Regions from separate parts of the Mesorhizobium sp. P2_A12 genome, predicted to be linked through region 1. Evidence: riboswitches for the same ligand, from Rfam matches in the RefSeq annotation. Region 1 holds a riboswitch; each other region holds the start of a gene.

Evidence for each region. A riboswitch is a leader RNA that binds a small molecule or an ion and turns the genes downstream of it on or off. The one in region 1 is predicted to bind thiamine pyrophosphate.
Region 2: another riboswitch for thiamine pyrophosphate. It lies ahead of AC1DZU_RS17145 (YkoF family thiamine/hydroxymethylpyrimidine-binding protein); the one in region 1 lies ahead of thiC (phosphomethylpyrimidine synthase ThiC).
Region 3: another riboswitch for thiamine pyrophosphate. It lies ahead of thiB (thiamine ABC transporter substrate binding subunit); the one in region 1 lies ahead of thiC (phosphomethylpyrimidine synthase ThiC).

What each region holds. Positions count from the first base shown of each region.
Region 1 is NZ_JBFUCU010000034.1:10,512-16,810, forward strand. Features, by position in the region: gene AC1DZU_RS33505 (hypothetical protein) at 1-239, shown strand, start outside; gene queC (7-cyano-7-deazaguanine synthase QueC) at 766-1,464, shown strand; gene queD (6-carboxytetrahydropterin synthase QueD) at 1,464-1,820, shown strand; gene queE (7-carboxy-7-deazaguanine synthase QueE) at 1,817-2,554, shown strand; TPP riboswitch at 2,835-2,951, shown strand; gene thiC (phosphomethylpyrimidine synthase ThiC) at 3,056-4,891, shown strand; gene thiO (glycine oxidase ThiO) at 4,888-5,889, shown strand; gene thiS (sulfur carrier protein ThiS) at 5,858-6,055, shown strand; gene AC1DZU_RS33540 (thiazole synthase) at 6,057-6,299, shown strand, end outside.
Region 2 is NZ_JBFUCU010000007.1:41,626-47,924, forward strand. Features, by position in the region: gene AC1DZU_RS17130 (nucleotidyltransferase family protein) at 1-818, opposite strand, end outside; gene AC1DZU_RS17135 (SDR family oxidoreductase) at 1,002-1,739, opposite strand; gene AC1DZU_RS17140 (LysR family transcriptional regulator) at 1,884-2,804, shown strand; TPP riboswitch at 2,907-3,020, shown strand; gene AC1DZU_RS17145 (YkoF family thiamine/hydroxymethylpyrimidine-binding protein) at 3,011-3,619, shown strand; gene AC1DZU_RS17150 (ABC transporter permease) at 3,650-4,474, shown strand; gene AC1DZU_RS17155 (ABC transporter ATP-binding protein) at 4,471-5,250, shown strand; gene AC1DZU_RS17160 (ABC transporter substrate-binding protein) at 5,243-6,265, shown strand.
Region 3 is NZ_JBFUCU010000004.1:418,765-425,063, forward strand. Features, by position in the region: gene AC1DZU_RS12340 (ABC-F family ATP-binding cassette domain-containing protein) at 1-906, opposite strand, end outside; gene AC1DZU_RS12345 (thiamine diphosphokinase) at 908-1,552, opposite strand; TPP riboswitch at 1,641-1,755, shown strand; gene thiB (thiamine ABC transporter substrate binding subunit) at 1,799-2,797, shown strand; gene thiP (thiamine/thiamine pyrophosphate ABC transporter permease) at 3,055-4,680, shown strand; gene thiQ (thiamine ABC transporter ATP-binding protein) at 4,673-5,455, shown strand; gene AC1DZU_RS12365 (M48 family metalloprotease) at 5,717-6,299, shown strand, end outside.

The sequences.
Region 1 (6,299 bases):
TGGACCAGATCGACGAGTACAGGCGCGTGCTGGAGAGCAATTCGAAGCGCCTTCTGCCATTGGTCGAATGGGAACCGACGCCGCAATTCAACGTCCGGGTGCTGAATGACACCGGGATTTCTACCTTCGATGCAACCCCGCACGCCGAATTTCTTTATGCCTGCGCTCGGCGGACGATCGAACGGTCCCTTCCCTCCGAAACAGCTTTTCTGCAGCGCTACGATCAATTCCGGCAATAGGTGAATGCCTTTATCGACATGCCCGAGCGGCTGATCGATCTGCTCTTCCGTTTCCTTAACCAGAATGGTGGCCCCTATCGAGCCGCGCCCTCGGAAAGGAATTCCCAGCTCTGACCAATGACGAGGCGCGGCGGCTCGAGGCGATCTATGCGCAGACCAGAAAACGGCAAAGCACGCGGCAGAAGCCTTTCACTGGACTGCCGGTCGACCCTTGCGTTGTCGCCGAAACTCGGGATGTCATGTTCTGGGGCAAACTGGACAAGCCGAAGGTGTGTCGGGAATGCTGCTGCGCCTCGGCAGTGATTTCTGCATCGTCTATACGCCTATATACGCAGTGCCGGCGTCAGCACCCCAGCGGTCGAAGATACGCGACAAGTCGCGTGCAAAGTCATCTTGGGGACGCTGACAACAAGGTACGTGGGCTCAATCGCGTCCACCCCATTCACAAAACCGGCTCGGTGGAGTAGTGGGAACGCAGAGAAATCTCCGGTCGTAGCCTTACCCGGTCAAAACAAGGATTCAAACCATGAATGCCCTCGTCATCTGCTCCGGCGGATTGGACTCTGTTTCGCTCGCTCACAAGGTGGCGACCGAGCAGAAACTCATTGGCCTGCTTTCGTTCGATTACGGCCAGAGGCACAAAAAGGAACTCGGCTTTGCCGCCATCTGTGCCAAGCGGCTGGGTGTTCCGCACCAGATCGTCGATATCCGCGATGTCGGCCGGAACCTGAGCGGCTCGGCGCTGACTGATAATGTGGACGTGCCCGACGGGCACTATGCCGAAGACTCCATGAGGATCACGGTGGTGCCGAATAGGAACGCCATCATGCTGGCCATCGCCTTCGGGGTTGCCGCCGCGCAGAAGGCCGATGCGGTGGCCACTGCCGTCCACGGCGGAGATCATTTCATCTATCCCGATTGCCGGCCCGCTTTTATCGACGCCTTTCAGACGATGCAGAACCATGCGCTCGCAGGCTACGCCGATATCCGCCTGTACGCTCCGTATGTGAATATGTCGAAGGCCGACATCGTCAGCGAGGGGGCAAAGTACGCCACGCCGTTCGAGGCAACGTGGTCCTGCTACAAGGGCGGTGCACGTCATTGCGGTCGCTGCGGGACATGCGTCGAACGGCGCGAAGCATTCGATTTGGCCGGCATTGCCGATCGGACAAATTATGAGGATGCAGACTTCTGGCTCCACGCTATCCAGACAAGGAGCGCGTGATGTTCCGCATTACCAAAGAGTTCCACTTCTCGGCCTCGCATCAGCTCACCTCCTTGCCATCCGATCATCAGTGCGCACGCCTGCACGGCCACAACTACATCGTCGTCGTGGAGCTTTCAGGTGGCGAACTGGACGAACACGGCTTTGTGCGCGACTACCAAGATCTGGCGGCGTTCAAGCACTACATCGATGGGACGTTCGACCATCGGCATCTTAACGACGTGCTGGGTCATGACCATGCCACAGCGGAATGTCTGGCCAGGCACTTCTACCACTGGTGCAAGATGCGGCTACCCGAAACCTCCGCCGTGCGGGTGAGCGAGACGCCGAAAACCTGGGCGGAATACCGACCATGACTTGCGCGTTGCATCCCGGAATCCGGGTGAGCGAGATTTTTGGGCCGACCATTCAGGGCGAAGGCGTGCTGATCGGCTTGCCGACGGTGTTCGTAAGAACCGGCGGGTGCGATTATCGCTGTTCCTGGTGCGACAGCCTGCATGCGGTGGACCGTCGCTTCCGCCATGATTGGGAGATGATGTCTCCCGACGCGGTTTGGCAAAAGGTCATTGCGCTTTCCGGCGGTCAGCCCGTGATGGTATCGCTGTCGGGCGGCAATCCGGCCATCCAGCCGCTTAGCCAGTTGATCGACCGCGGGCATGGTGAGGGCTACCGTTTTGCATTGGAAACCCAAGGCTCGGTGTCTAAGCAATGGTTCGCGGATCTCGACGTGCTGGTACTAAGCCCCAAGCCGCCCTCAAGCGAAATGACGACAGATTGGGCCGCGTTCGACGCCTGCTTAGAGGCGGCGCAGGATAAGCCGCAGATGGCGCTCAAGCTCGTTGTCTTCGACGATGATGACTATGCCTATGCCAAAGACGCCGCGGCGCGCTACCCGCAATTACCCGTCTATCTGCAGCCCGGCAATCACACGCCACCGCGTCCCGGCGACGAAGACGCATTCATCGACATGGCCGGTGTGATGAGGCGCATGGAATGGCTGGTTGAAAAGGTGACCCGTGACAGGTGGTTCGAGGCGCGTGTACTGCCGCAGCTTCATGTTCTGCTCTGGGGGAACAAACGGGGCGTCTAGCCGAAGCGGAAGGATTGCCGACGACGAGCAAGACAGACATCTATAGCAATCTCACCCAACTGGGTGGCAGCAGCGTCGTTCCGGAAAGCCCCGAAAATACCGTGCTGGAAAAGGCACCGAATCCGCATGAGGGCTCGCCTTATTGGGGGCGCTTCACCGCTGCTCTGGGGCGTCACTTGCTCTCGATACTAGCATGCTTTTCCGCTGGGTTTGTTTGGTCGTCGATCACCGCTGCGGGACGAATGCGCTTGACAAAATAGCGCCGGCCCATTCAATTCGACGCATTCACCAGGGGAGTCCCGGCAAGGGGCTGAGATACTGCTGGCTTTCGCGGCGCAGTGACCCGTTGAACCTGATCCAGTTCATACTGGCGTAGGGACGGTGCAAGCGCTTTGCGGGAGTCCACGCCCGAAGACCTGTTTCGGCAGGTCGACCAAAGCGTCTTTTCATCCTTCCGGCACAGAACTGGGTCTCCAATGCAATGAGCAAAGGAGCCTCAAGATGAATGCCCTCACCCCCGCCGTATCGACGGGACCACTGCCCGCCTCACGGAAAATCCACAAGCAAGGCACCCTCCATCGGCACATCAAGGTGCCGATGCGCGAAATCTCCGTCCATCCGACGGCCGGCGAGCCTCCTGTGACGGTCTACGATCCGTCCGGCCCGTATACCGACCCGGCTGTCGAAACCCGCATTGAAAACGGCCTTGCCCGGCTTCGCCACGAATGGATTACCGCGCGCGGCGATGTCGAGGCCTATGGCGGACGCCATGTCCGGCCAGAAGACAATGGATTCGTCACGGGCGAGCGCCTGACACCGGAATTTGCCATGCGCAACCGGCCGCTCAGGGCCAAGCAAGGCAAGGCGGTGACCCAACTTGCCTATGCGCGCGCCGGCATCATCACACCTGAAATGGAGTTCGTCGCCATCCGCGAAAACCTCGGCCGCGAGATGCTGCGTGGCAAGCTTGAGCGCGACGGCGAAGCCTTCGGCGCGACGATCCCAGACTTCGTCACGCCGGAATTCGTGCGCGATGAGGTTGCGCGCGGGTGTGCGATCATTCCCGCCAACATCAATCATCCCGAAAGCGAGCCGATGATCATCGGCCGCAATTTCCTGGTGAAGATCAACGCCAATATAGGCAATTCCGCCGTCACCTCCTCGATGGCCGAAGAGGTCGAAAAAATGGTCTGGGCGATCCGCTGGGGCGCCGATACGGTGATGGACCTGTCGACCGGCCGCAACATCCACAACATCCGCGACTGGATCGTGCGCAATTCACCGGTGCCGATCGGCACGGTGCCGCTCTACCAGGCGCTCGAAAAGGTCGGCGGCATAGCCGAGGATCTGAGCTGGGAGGTCTACCGCGACACGCTGATCGAACAGGCTGAACAGGGCGTCGATTATTTCACCATCCATGCCGGCGTGCGGCTGCACTACATCCCGCTGACCGTTGACCGGGTCGCGGGCATCGTCTCGCGCGGCGGCTCGATCATGGCCAAATGGTGCCTGCATCACCACCGGGAAAGCTTCCTCTACGAGCATTTCGCGGAGATCTGCGACATCTGCCGCGCCTATGACGTCTCCTTCTCGCTCGGCGACGGCCTACGTCCCGGCTCGATCGCCGACGCTAATGACGCAGCACAGTTCGCCGAGCTGGAAACGCTCGGCGAGCTGACGCAGATCGCCTGGGCAAAGGATTGCCAGGTGATGATCGAGGGACCCGGCCACGTGCCTATGCACAAGATCAAAGAGAACATGGACAAGCAGCTCGCTGTCTGCGGTGAAGCACCCTTCTATACGCTTGGACCGCTGACGACCGACATCGCACCGGGCTACGACCACATCACCTCAGGCATCGGTGCGGCGATGATCGGCTGGTTCGGCACCGCCATGCTCTGCTACGTTACGCCCAAGGAGCATCTCGGCCTTCCCGATCGCAACGACGTCAAGATTGGCGTGATCACCTACAAGATCGCCGCCCATGCCGCCGATCTGGCGAGGGGTCATCCGGCGGCGAAAGTCAGGGATGATGCCCTCTCCCGCGCGCGCTTCGAGTTCCGCTGGGAGGACCAGTTCAACCTGTCGCTCGATCCCGAAACGGCGCGGTCATTCCACGACCAGACCTTGCCCAAGGAAGCGCACAAGGTGGCGCATTTCTGCTCCATGTGCGGGCCGAAATTCTGCTCCATGCGCATCTCCCACGACATCCGCGCCGAGGCGCAGAAGGAGGGCATGGCGGCGATGGCGGCGAAATATCGCGAAGGCGGCGATCTCTATGTGCCGGCGGACGAGGCCGGCGCACCGCTCATGCCGGAGGCGCATGGGCCATCATGAGAGTGCTGGTTAAAGGGGCCGGCGTCGCCGGCCTCACCGCGGCCTTCGAACTCGCCGCCCGCGGCGCGACGGTCACAGTCGCCGAGATCCGGCTGACCCTTGGCGGCAATGCGTCGTGGTTCGCCGGCGGCATGCTGGCGCCCTGGTGCGAGCGTGAAAGCGCCGAGCAGCCGGTGCTGGATCTCGGATGCAATGCCGCAGACTGGTGGGAGGCGGCAACGCCTGGCCAGGTGACACGGGCGGGAACGCTGGTCGTGGCCGCGCCGCGCGATGTGGGCGAGCTCGAGCGGTTCGCCAGCCGTACATCGGGTCATCGGCGTGTCGATGAAGATGAAATCGTGTTGCTCGAGCCCGACCTTGCCGGCCGCTTCCGCCGCGGACTGTTCTTCTCCGACGAAGCCCATCTCGACCCGCGCCAGGCGATGGCGGCACTTCATGGCAGGCTGGCGGCGATGGGCGTCGAATTCCGCTTCGGCGTCGATGCCCGGCACATTTCCGGTTTCGATCGCCGGATCGACTGCACGGGAATGGCAGCCCTCGATGGCAGGCTGCGCGGCGTACGTGGCGAAATGCTGATCCTGCGCACGCCGGATGTGTCGCTGTCGCGCCCGGTCCGGCTGCTTCACCCGCGCTTTCCGCTTTACGTGGTGCCGCGCACCGGACACCGTTTCATGGTTGGCGCGACGATGATCGAGAGCCGGTCCACGGGACCGGTGACGGCGCGTTCGATGATGGAGCTTTTGGGCGCGGCCTACGCTCTCCATCCGGCATTCGGCGAGGCTGGCGTCATCGTGACCGGCGCCGGTGTTCGTCCGGCCTTTCCAGACAACCTGCCGCGAGTCGCGACCCACGGAAGCACCGTCGCGATCAATGGGCTCTATCGCCACGGTTTTCTCCTCGCCCCCGCCATGGCGCGCCAGGCTGCCGACCTGGTTTTCAATCAAGACGGAACCAAGGAGCTTGCTCATGAAATTGATGGTCAACGGCGAAGCGCATGAGATTGCCGCCACCACCCTGGCCGAGCTGCTTGCCGCGCTCGACTATCAGAGCGATTGGCTGGCGACCGCCGTCAACAGCGACCTCGTAAACAAAGCCAACCGGGTGGAATTCCGTTTGAGCGACGGCGATCGGATCGAAATCCTCTCGCCCATGCAGGGAGGCTAGCATGTTCGACCTTCTTGGGACGACGCTCCCTTCCCGCCTGCTTCTCGGCACCGCGCAATATCCTTCGCCGGCCATCCTTGCCGATGCGGTCAAGGCATCGGGCACGTCGGTGGTGACCGTCTCGCTGCGCCGTGAGATGGCAGGTGGCAGGGCCGGCGAGAAATTCTGGTCGTTGATCCGCTCGCTGGGCGTCAGAATCCTGCCCAACACTGCCGGCTGTCACTCCGTAAAGGAAGCGGTCACC
Region 2 (6,299 bases), on a different contig from region 1:
GAGGCAACAATCAGTTTGTGGACAGCATATCGCTCGGGTGAGGGGACCAGCACCGGGACTCCGGATCGATGCAGCAAGACGGTTCGTACGGGTTCGCGGATCAGAAAATCCAGGAATCGCAAAGGCTGCGCCGATGCGCCGCCCAGAGACGGCATCGCGCTCGCGTGGTCGGCGTAGTCGTCGCTGCCTCGGTTTGGGGTCAGGAATTCGACCTTATACCGGGAAGCGTTTTCGAACTGCGTCGTGCGACTGGCATCTGTTCGGTGCGGAATTTCGCGAAACGAAGGATCGATATCGCGCAGTACATCCATGATCGGCGGCAGACTGTCGTTCACTTCGACGGAAACCGAGTGAAATTGAGCAAAGTCGGCATCGCCTGTTTGTAGCGCCACCCCCGGCAGCCTTACGCCCAGATATCCGGCGTAGGTCTGGAACGCGACGGTGCCGACCAGTACGCCTCGCAGGCGGAAAAACCCGGCCTTGCCAAGGGCTTCAACGATATCACCGGTGAATTTCTCCGGCTCCATTAACCCAGCCTCGCGGACAAGCGTCGATACAAGCTTGCGACGGCTCTTCAGGTCGCTTTTGATTTCCCTGAAGGCGGCAACGCGTTTTGCGATCTCGGGATCGTCGGCCGGGCCGACATATCGTCTTGTTGTCTTCGGCCGAGTCTCCTCAAAATACCAGTAGTCGCGGCCTTTTACGGGGACTCGCACGAAATTGCCCGCCGTCGAGAAGTCGGTGTGGAACGACGCGTCCAGGCTTCGTTGCACGAGTTCAGCGAACAAGGTGCGATAAGCGATGTCGATCGATTTCATCGTGCGTTCGACATTGTCTCTAGGTTATAAGAAATTTGCGGTTCTCTTATAGCTGCGCGCTTTTGCTCCGGATTTCAAGCGAGTTATAAGACAATTGCGAAAATCTTATAACTGTCGGACTGGCGCCACGCTCATACGCCACGGAGCAATCTATTGCGGCGGGGAACGGGCTGCGGCGGGTTATCAAGCCTGCTGTGTCGGATAGACGGTCAGGATATTGACGTTTACCCTTGGTGGCTGCGAGACCGCGTAGAGCATGGCGGCGGCGATGTCCTCGCTCTCCAGTTGCTCCATGTCGCCCAACCTTTGCTCGACAGCCAGCCGAACATCGTCGCGCATATTGGCGGTGAACTCGGTCCTGACCGCGCCCGGCTCGATCACCGTGACGCGGATGCCGTCCTTGCTGATTTCGCGGCGCAGTGATTCCGCCATGGCGCTGGCCGCATGTTTGGTACCGGAATAGACCACAGATGGATGGATGTAGCGGCCGGTGCCCGACGAAACGATGACGATGTGGCCTGATCCCTGCCGTTTCATTGTCGGCAGCGCCGCATTGATCGTGTAGAGCAGACCCAGAATGTTGATGTCGACCATCTCCCGGTATTCGCGGGTGGTGGTGTTCTGGAAGGGTGCGGCGACGCCGACACCGGCAACATTGAACAGCATGTCCAGCCGGCCATGGCTTTCCAGCACGCGCCGGACCATGGCTGTGGCCTGCGCTTCATCGGTGATGTCGACCTCGATTGCCAAGGCCTCGCCGCCGTTGTCGCGGATGCGTGCGGCCAGGTCATCGAGGCGCTGCCGACGTCGCGCCGCAATGGCGACGACAGCACCTTGCTCCGCCAGCGCCAGCGCGGTTGCCGCGCCAATGCCCGAGGAGGCGCCGGTCACCAAGGCGATTTTTCCGTTGAGTTTCTGCATGTTCGTTGCTCCTGCTCAGAGGGAGATTCAGGTGTGCTCGATGCCGATGATCACAGCCGTTCGAAGCATGTCCTCAAGCTAGACAGCAGACTCCTACCGAAAATGCGATAGAATGCCATCATACTCATTGGAGAATATGGCGTAATGCGAGGTAGCGAATATGCAGAGCTGAAAGCCTTTGCCGCTGTAGTGGCGCATGGCAGCTTCGCCCGTGCCGCTGAAGATCTGCGGATTTCAGCATCGACGCTCAGCCAGACGATCCGTCAGCTCGAAACGCGGCTTGGCCTGCGCTTGCTCAACCGGACGACACGCAGCCTTTCTTTGACCGAAGCCGGAGCGCGCCTGCATGCGCGCTTTGCGCCGGCGATGGCCGAGATGGAGGCGGCGGTCAGCGATGCGACCGCCTTGCGAGACACGCCGGCCGGCGTCTTGCGCGTCCATATGCCCAGCGTTGCCGCCGCCACCTATCTGGAGCCGGTGCTTGGCCGTTTTCATGAGGCATGGCCGGACATCGTGCTCGACGTGACGATCGACGATGCCTCCGTCGATATCGTCGAGGCCGGCTATGATGTCAGCGCCAGGCTTGGCGAATTTCTCGAAGCCGACATGGTCGCGGTGGCGCTTGGCGGCACGCAGCGCCAACTCGCAGTGGCCTCGCCGGACTACCTCGCCCGCTACGGATCGCCGTCGGCACCTGCGGATCTGCTCCAGCACCGCTGCATCAATTGGCGCCGGCCGGGGAGTGCTGGGCCCTACTCATGGGAATTCGCCCGGGATGGCCAATGGTTCTCGGTCGCGGTCAGCGGTCCGCTTGTCGTCTCCAGCCGCGACATGGCGATTGCCGCCGCCGTGCAGGGCGTCGGCATCGCCTTTTGGGCGGAAGACCTCGTGCGTCCGCTGATCGATGCCGGCAAGTTGGTGTCGCTCCTGGATAATTGGTGCGCGACCTTTCCCGGCTGGTTTCTCTGCTACCAGAAGCAGCGTCATACATCACCGGCGGTACGCACCTTCGTCGATTTCCTGCGCCATGCGCATACCTGGCGCCAAACGCCGCCTGATGGTTGAGAGTTTGTCGCTCGACGGTCCGGTTTCGCGGGCCTGGCGCAATGCTTTGGAAGAGCGCGCCAAAAAACCACTTTCGCTTCAGCTCGAATGGTGCTTTAACCCGCGCATCCACAGGGGTGCTCCGTACGGTCGGGGCTGAGACGGGGGCGGCAAGCCCACAGACCCTAGAAGCTGATCTGGGTAATACCAGCGGAGCGAGGCGGGCGATGTTTTCAGGCGCACAGATTTCCCTATACCCCATGGCCGACGATTTCGTCGGCGTCATCTTTGGCGCGCTGGATGGGCTCGACCCCTACCGCGATCGGCTCAGGATCGAGACCGACGACATCTCGACCTTGCTGGTCGGGCCGCCCGAAGTGCTATTTCCGGCGATGCGAGACCTGTTCGTGGCGGCGGCACGCAGCGGCAAACATTGCGTGTTGTCAGCCACCATCTCGCGCGGCTGCCCTGGCGAGCCGGATGATCCGATCTGCCGTTCCGATGCACTTGGTGGGCCTGTCGGCCCCCTCGGCCCGCGCAAGGATGCGGCAATCGCCGCGGTGCGTGGCGCGGCTTTGACCGGCCAGCCGGCGGCAGCGCAGTTCTCGCTCTATGTGATGGGCACCGACGACCACATGGACGAGATTTACGGCTGCATCGATTTTCTCAAGCAGTCCGGTGTCTATGAGCGCTCGAAGCATTTCTGCACGAAATTGCGCGGGGATGCCGGCGCGATCTTTTCGGCGCTGGACGAAGCCTTCTGCCGCTTCGGGCCAGGCGCCGGCCACGTAACCCTCGACGTCACGGTCTCGGCGAACAGCCCGTCGGCCGGCTGAGCGGCCGCGTTCGCGACCCCGTCAAAGGTTATGCCCGTGGCCTCATCATCAGCCGCTTCGCGTCCGATCGCGAGCCTTCTTGTCAAGGCAGCACCGGCCATGATTTCGGTGGGGTTGATGCTGCTGGCATGGGAGCTCTATGCCACCTATTCCGGCATCAAGCCGACGACACTGCCGGCGCCGTCGCGCGTGTTCGAGCAGGCGATGCTCAATCGCGAGGCGCTGGTCGACAACGCCATTCCCACCATCCGCGCCACGCTGATCGGCTTTGCCTTTTCGCTCAGCGCGGCCTTTGCGCTGTCGATGCTGGTCGACTTCTTCCGGCCGCTGCGGCGTGCGCTGTTTCCCGTCTTCATCGTTAGCCAGACCTTGCCACTGGTGGCGATCGCGCCGCTGGTGGTGCTGTGGTTCGGCTTCGGGTTGATGCCCAAGATCATGCTGGTGGCGCTGGTCACCTTCTTTCCGATGCTGGTGGCGCTGGTGCAGGGTTACGAGGCGACGGAGCCCGAGATCGGGCAGATGCTGCGCGCCATGGGGGCAGGGCGCTGGCGCGTCTTCGTGTTGGCGCGGCTGCCCTCGGCGCTGCCCTATTTCTTCGCGGGCCTGAGGATCTCCATTACCTATGCCGTGGTCGGCGCCATCTTCGCTGAATATGCCGGTGCCGCGAAGGGGCTGGGCATCTACATGCTCAACGCCAAGAACAACTTCCGCCCCGATCTGGTGCTGGCCGCCGTCGGTGTCAGCGCCGCGCTCACGCTCACTCTGTTTGGGCTGACGGTGCTCCTGCAGCGCCTTGCCATGCCCTGGGAACGGGCCGCCGGCCAGCACCCCGCCGGGACGGGGCCGTGGCGATGAGCCGGCTCGAACTGCGGCATGTGCGCAAGGCATTTGGCCGGCTCGACGTGCTCGCCGACATTTCGCTCAGCGTCAGCGCCGGTGAATTCGTCTCCATCCTCGGGCCGTCGGGCGCCGGCAAGTCGACGCTGTTCCAGCTTCTGACCGGCGCGCAGCACGGCGAGGGCGAGATGTTCTTCGACGGCACGCCGCTCGACGACCACGGCAGGCATTTCGCCTTTATGCCGCAGCGTGACGCGCTGATGCCGTGGCGACGCATCCTCGACAACACGACGCTTGGGCTCGAAGTGCAAGGCATCAGGCGCAAGGCGGCGCGGGCGCGCGTTGCGCCGCTGTTTGCCGAGTTCGGGCTTGCCGGCTTCGAACGGCATTTTCCGGCGCAGCTTTCGGGCGGCATGCGCCAGCGCGCGGCCCTGCTGCGTACCGTGGTGCAGGAGCACGACATGCTTTTGCTCGACGAACCGTTCGGCGCGCTCGATGCACTGACCCGCACCGCCATGCAGCGCTGGCTCGAGCAGATGTGGCGGCACCATCGCTGGACGGCACTGTTGATCACCCATGATGTGCGCGAAGCCGTCTTCCTGTCCGACCGCATCTATGTGCTGTCGGCGCGCCCGGCCTGCATCGTCCGTGAAATCAAGGTGCCGCTGTCACGCCCGCGCAGCCTTGGCGGCACTGACGCGTTGCAGACAAGCGCAATCGAGGCCGAGATCCTCGACATACTGCTCAACCCCGAGCCCAACCCGCACTCATCCAAAGGACACGACCATGACTGACTTGACGCGCCGGCAGGCCTTGTTGCTCACCCTTGCCTCCGGTCTTCCGCTGGTGGCCGGAGCGGGCCGTGCCCAGGCACAATCGGCGGCGCAAAAGGTCACCGTCGCCCTCGACTGGACGGTCAACACCAACCACATCGGGCTGTTCGTCGCCCGCGACAAAGGGTTCTATTCCGAAGCCGGGCTCGAGGTCGACATCCTGCCCTACAGCGATACCGGCGCCGGCACGCTGGTCGCCAACCGCGTCGCCGATTTCGGCATCAACGGCACCATCAGCCTGTTCACCCAAAAAACCGCCGGCGCCGACCTGAAGGGCGTCTATGCCGTCGTGCAATCCGAAACCGGCCGGCTGGTGTTCAACGCGGCACGCAGCGAGATCAAAAGCCCGAGGAACCTTGACGGCCTGACCTATGGCGGCTTCGGCAGCGCCTGGGAAAACGCCCTGATTGGCACCATCATCCGCCACGATGGCGGCAAGGGCAATTTCGAGACGGTGACACTCGGCACTTCAGCCTATGAAGCGCTGGCCAACGGTTCGGTCGATTTCACGCTGGAGGTCTCGACCTGGGAAGGTGTCGAAGCCGGGTTGAAAGGCATCAAGCAGCGCAGCTTCGTCTACGCCGACTATGGCGTGCCTGATGAGCACACGACCCTGATCTCCTCGAGCGAGGCCTATCTCCAGGCAAACCCCCAACCTGCGGCCGCCTTCGTGCAGGCGACGCGGCGCGGCTGCCAGTTCGCCGTCGACCATCCCGATGCGGCTGCCGCACTTCTGATCGCCGCCAACAAGGACACATTGACAAATCCGGCGCTTATCGAAGCCTCGCTAAGGGCGCTGATCGATGGCCACTATTTGCGCGGAGACAATGGCGCCATCGGCACGATGGATCCAGCCAAGATGCACGCGATTGGCGACTATCTCTTCGCTGCGGGCATTCTGCGCGATGCCGATGGCAAAGTTCTGACGCAACGCCCTGATTTCGCGGAGTATTTCAGCAACTCAACTCTGGGGTAGGAGCTATCTGACTCTCGAAACTTCGAAGGACTCG
Region 3 (6,299 bases), on a different contig from region 1:
CGAGAAGCCCTTGACCACGGTGAGGTCGCCGAAGCTCTTCTCGATGTTTTTCGCCTCGATCACCAGCTTGCCGGATTCGGCGGCGTCGCTGGCCACCATGGTTGCCGAACCCTCGGCGCCGCGATGGCCGCGGAAGCGCTGGCGCATGGTCTGCAGTTCGCCAAGCCGGCGCATGTTGCGCTTGCGCCGTGCCGTCACGCCATAGCGCAGCCAGTGCTCCTCGCGCACGATCTGGCGGCCGAGCTTGTGCTGCTCGCGCTCTTCCTCTTCCAGCACAAGGTCGCGCCATTCCTCGAAATGACCAAAGCCTTTGTCCAGCCTGCGGGTCTGGCCGCGATCGAGCCAGACGGTGGCGCGCGATACGCGCTCAAGGAAACGGCGGTCGTGCGAGATGACGACGAGCGCCGAGGAGGTGCGCACGAGCTCCTCTTCCAGCCATTCGATCACCGAGAGATCGAGATGGTTGGTCGGCTCATCAAGCAGCAGTATATCGGGCTCCGGCGCCATGACGCGGGCAAGGGCGGCGCGTCGCGCCTCGCCGCCGGACAGATCGTTCGGCCGCTCCTCGCCCGACAGGCCGAGATGCTCCATCAAATAGCTGGCGCGGTATGGATCGTCGGCAGGTCCGAGTCCTGCCTCGACATAGGCGCGTACGGTCGCAAAACCCTCCATGTCGGGCATTTGCGGTAAATAGCGGACGGTTGCCGAGGGCTGGCGGAACACTTCGCCATCCTGCGGCTCGATCAGGCCGGCGGCGATCTTCAGCAGCGTCGACTTGCCCGACCCGTTGCGTCCGACCAGCGCGATCTTGTCGCCGGCAGAAGCGGTCAAGGCGGCGCCGTCGAGCAGCGGCGTGCCACCGAAGGTCAGTTTTATCCCGTCGAGATTGAGAAGGGGCGGGGCCATTTCAGCTTTCAGGTAGTGGATAAGGGTGGGCGAGCAACAGCGCGCGGCCCTGGCCGAGTGTGATTTCGAGGCGGCCCTTGACCTCGTTGGAGATTGTCAATGAGGAGCCGAACGCGACCCTGACGCGGTCGAGCGGCCATTTGGCGCCGGTGACGGTCAGGCCGGAAAGATCGGAAAAGCCAAGCACCGAAAACAACGTGCCGTCGGCATAGTCGAAGCCGGCTTTCCCGTGCAGCAGTGGAACGCCTTCCTGCGCGCCACTGGTCAAAACTATCTCTGTTCCGGCTTCGGCCAGCCGCACGGCAAGCGCCAGATGCAGGAAGGCGTGGTCGGCGCGCTTGCCGCCGAAAGCGCCGGCGAGCACCAGGCTGGTCGCGCCGCGCTCCAGTGCGGCGGCGACCGCCAGTTCGCCATCGGTCTGGTCCTTCTCCGCTGGAAAGGTCCGACGGGGCACGGCGGCTAGGTCGTCCGGCAGGTTGGCCGGCACGGAATCGAAATCACCCACCCACAGTTCCGGGACAAGGCCCAGCAGCCGCGCATGGCCGATGCCGGCGTCGGCGGCGATGACGCGGGAGCCTTCGACCTGATGGTCGAGCCGTGGCGTGCGGATGAGATCGCCGCCAAGCAGGATGGTGAATGTGCTCATATCGTGTGGCCCTTACCAGCCCGGCACGGGAAACGGAAGGCCGGCAAACTGCCACTTGCGTGAGGGATCGGCCCGGCCTATGTCTCGAAACGCTCTAACGGGGTGCCGGACGCGATCTTCGCGGACCGGCTGAGAGGCAATCTCGCCAACCCGCTGAACCTGATCCGGTTTGTACCGGCGGAGGGATTAGACGTTTCGGACAGTCCGGCGCCTCAATTCCTTTCAATTCGAACGAAGGAGGCGCCGATGCGCACGCTTTTCTACTCCCTTGCCTCAGCCATGGTTGTGGCCCTGTCCGGACCTGCCTTGGCCAAGGACAAGCTCACCGTCTACACCTATGAGAGTTTCACCGCCGACTGGGGTCCGGGTCCCGTGGTGAAGAAGGAATTCGAAGCCGAGTGCGGCTGCGATGTCGAGTTCGTCTCCGTCGCCGATGGCGTCGCGCTGCTCAACCGCGTCAGGCTGGAAGGGGCATCGACCAAGGCCGACATCGTGCTGGGGCTCGACACCAATCTCACCGCCGATGCCAAGGCTACCGGCCTGTTTGCGCCGCATGGCGCTGTGTCCGACGTCAATGTGCCGGGCGGCTGGAGCGACGGTACTTTCGTACCTTTCGACTATGGCTATTTCGCTGTCGTCTACGACACCGAAAAGCTGAAGAGCCCGCCGAAGAGCCTGAAGGACCTGGTCGAAGGCAGCGCCGACGACAAGATCGTCATCCAGGACCCGCGCACCTCGACCCCGGGTCTCGGCCTGCTGTTGTGGGTCAAGTCGGTCTATGGCGACAAGGCGCCGGAAGCCTGGGCCAAGCTCAAGTCGAAAGTGTTGACCGTGACGCCGGGCTGGAGCGAGGCCTATGGCCTGTTCACCAAGGGCGAGGCGCCGATGGTGCTGTCCTACACCACCTCGCCGGCCTATCACATGGTCGCCGAGAACACCGAGCGCTACCAGGCAGCGTCGTTCGAGGAGGGCGAATATCTGCAGATCGAGGTCGCCGGCATCACCACGACCGGGGCGAAAAACCCGCTGGCGGAAAAGTTCATGGCCTTCATGACCGGACCGAAATTCCAGGATGCCATCCCCGAGACCAACTGGATGTTCCCGGCCGGCAAGACCGACAAGCCGCTCAACCCGGCCTTCGACAAACTGGTCAAGCCGACCAAGACCTTGCTGTTCAGCCCCGAAGAGGTCGCCGCCAACCGCAAGGCCTGGGTCGATGAATGGCTGGCTGCGATGAGCAAGTAGGATTCAAGCTTCGCCATATGTTTGTGCCAAGTCACCCCCCTCTGGCCTGCCGGCCATCTCCCCCGCAAGGAGGGAGATCGGCAGCTCTGTCACCTCGCTCATTCCTGCCATTTTGGAAATTGGCCTGGGTGGCGAAACGAGCAATCTCCCCCCTTTCGGGGAAGATGTCCGGTAGGACAGAGGGGGGTGGGCGGGAACTAGACCTTAGCCAAGCATTTCAATCAATTGACACCCATGACAGCGTTGGGTAGCGCGACATGCCCACGCGCCATCCAACTGACCCCCGCATCACCGCCGGCATCATCGCGCTCGGCCCGATCGCGCTGCTAATTTGCGGCGCGTTTGCCGGGCTGCTTTTCGAAGGCGCTCACGACTTCTCCGGCGCCTGGGCAGCCTTCGATCCTTATCTGCTGCGCGTCGTTCGCTTCACCCTGTGGCAAGCGGCGCTCTCGACGCTGCTTTCGGTCGGGCCGGCGCTGTTGGTGGCGCGCGCGCTGTCGCGGCATCCACGCTTCCCTGGCCGCGCCTTCATCCTGCAGCTGTTTGCCGTACCATTGGCGCTGCCTGCCATCGTCGCGGCACTCGGCATTCTGGCTCTCTATGGCCGCGCCGGCTATTTTGCCGGCGTGTTCGCGATGATCGGCGGCGGGAACTGGCCGGGCATCTATGGCCTGTCCGGCATTCTCGTCGCGCATGTCTTCTTCAACCTGCCGCTCAGCGTGCGGCTGTTCCTCGAGGCATTGCAGACCATTCCCGCCGATCAGTGGCGGTTGGCCAGCCAGCTCGGCATGGGCGCACGGCCGGCGTTCCGGCTGATCGAATGGCCGACGCTGCGCGCGGCCCTGCCTGGCGTCGCCGGGCTTGTCTTCATGCTCTGCATCACCTCGTTCACGATCGTGCTGACGCTCGGCGGCGGGCCGGCCGCGACGACGCTGGAGGTCGGCATCTACCAGGCGCTGCGGTTCGATTTCGATCCCGCGCGGGCGGTCACGCTGACCTTGCTGCAGATTGCCTTGACGTTTGTCGTCGTGCTGGCGCTGACGCGGCTTGGCGCCAATGTGGCCGGCGACACCAACCTGCCGGTGGCGCCGCGCCGCTACCTCTCCGTCAATGGGACCGAGACCTTGCTGAACGTCGTGCTCATCGTGCTGGCGCTGCTGTTCGTCGTCGGACCGATGGCGGCCACGGTGATGGCCGGGCTTAGCGCCAATCTCGGCCGGCTTGCCGGCGAGGTCGTCGTGCGGCAGGCGACGCTGACTAGCGCGGTGCTCGCCTTCCTGTCGGCACTGCTTTCCGTGGCGCTGTCGCTGGCGCTGACCATGGCACGCCGGGCGCTGGCGCTGAATCGCCGCTCCGGCGCGAAGACGATGCTCGAACACGCCGCCGATACCGGCGCCGGTTTTGTCCTCGTCGTGCCGCCGATCGTCGTCGGCGCCGGCTGGTTCCTGTTGCTGCGCCATGTCGGCGATGTCTTTGCCATCGCCCCGGTCATGGTCGTGACCGTCAACGCGGTGATGGCGATGCCGTTCGCGCTGCGCGCTGTCCGTCCCGCCTATGATGCGGCGAGCGAGCGTCACGAACGGCTCTGTGAGCAGCTCGGCATCACGGGCTGGAACCGCTTGCTGCTGGTCGACTGGCCGTCGCTGCGGCGGCCGCTCGCCACCGCCTTTGCTTTCGCCATGGCGCTGTCGCTCGGCGATCTCGGCGTCATCGCGCTGTTCGGCAGTGATTCGGTGCAGACCTTGCCCTACCTATTGTTGGCACGCATGGGCAGCTACCGCACGCAGGACGCCGCCGGCCTGGCGCTGCTGCTCGGCCTGGTCTGCCTCGCGTTGATCATGGCGGCGCACTGGCTGGGAACGGAGAAGAGCCGGGATGCCTGACGGGGTGGCTAGCAGGCCTGAAAAGGGCGCCCCGGTGCGGCTGGACCAGGTGTCGTTCAGCTATGGCGAGGCGCCGCTCGCTTTTGATGTCGATTTCGCCGCGGCGAAAATCACCGCCATCATGGGGCCGAGCGGTTCTGGCAAGTCGACGCTGCTCAACCTTGTGGCGGGCTTCGAGACGCCGCAGTCGGGCCGCGTGCTGATCGGCGGGGCCGATGTCAGCGCCGAGCCACCGTCAGCGCGGCCGGTGTCGATGGTGTTCCAGGAAAACAATCTCTTCGCCCATCTCTCAGTCGAACAGAATGTCGGGCTCGGCCGCTCGCCATCCTTGCGGCTGACCGACAGGGACCGCGCCGCGATCGCCGAGGCGCTCGAACGCACCGGCCTTGCCGGCAAGAAAAAGCGCCTGCCGCGCGAACTCTCCGGCGGTGAGCGCCAGCGCGTCGCCCTGGCCCGGGTCCTGGTCCGCGACCGGCCGGTGCTCCTGCTCGACGAACCCTTCGCCTCGCTCGGACCGGCGCTGCGCGACGACATGCTGGATCTGGTCGCCACGCTGCACGCAGAACGAGGCATGACGGTGCTGTTCGTCACCCACCAGCCGGAGGATGCCCGCCGAATCAGCGAGCACGTGGTGTTTCTGGACAATGGCGTTGTCGCGGCAACCGGAAAGGCGGACGATTTCTTCACCGGGGCTGGTCCGGAAGTGTTCCGGCGCTATATCGGCGCGGGTGACGGCGATGCCGTATCACGAGATGTTGCCCGGAAGCGGACATAATTTACGGTCAAACCGGCTCCAGGCGATGCGGCGCTTGCTTGCCATGACTGGAGGAGTGTGGCTAGGTCCGCCCTACTGGTCCGGCATAGGCCGTGATTTGCCTGCAGCATCCGCCGCTCGCCCCTCAAGGGGACGCGCGACGGATGCTGCAGCAGTTTGAGATAGCGCATGACATTTTCCGAAGATCGCCCCCGATTTTCGTGGTCATGCGCCGGGACCCGAAAGGAAGCCGTTCTGGCGATCGGCGTTGACAAACTACGAATGAATCCGCTGGCGCGCTTTCTCGCGCTGGCCGGCTTTGCCGTGGCGCTGGCGAGCTGCCAGATGTTCACGCCTCCCGAAGTTCAGGAATCCGGCTTCCAGCCTTCCGACAGGCCGATCACCGTCGACAATGTCGCCGCCAACAGCAAGCTCGCCGAACTGGCCAAGGCGCAGCATCCGCGCATCCTGGCGACCTATGGCGGCGAATATTCCGATCCCAAGCTCGAGCGCATGGTCGCCAAGGTGGTCGGCAATCTGACTGTCGTGTCGGCCAATCCGACGCAGACCTATCGCATCACCATTCTGAATTCGCCCAACGTCAACGCCTTCGCGCTGCCGGGCGGCTATCTCTACATTACGCGCGGTCTGCTGGCGCTGGCCAATGATTCGGCCGAGCTTGCCGCGGTCATCGCGCATGAGATGGGCCACGTCACCGCCAACCACGGCTTGCAGCGCCAGCAACTGGAAGCCGAGGAAGGCCTGGCGACCAAGGTGGTCTCCGATGTGCTCGGCGACAGCCCGACCGCCAAGGCGGCGTTGATCCGCGGCAAGCTGAGGCTGGCGCAATTCTCGCGCAACCAGG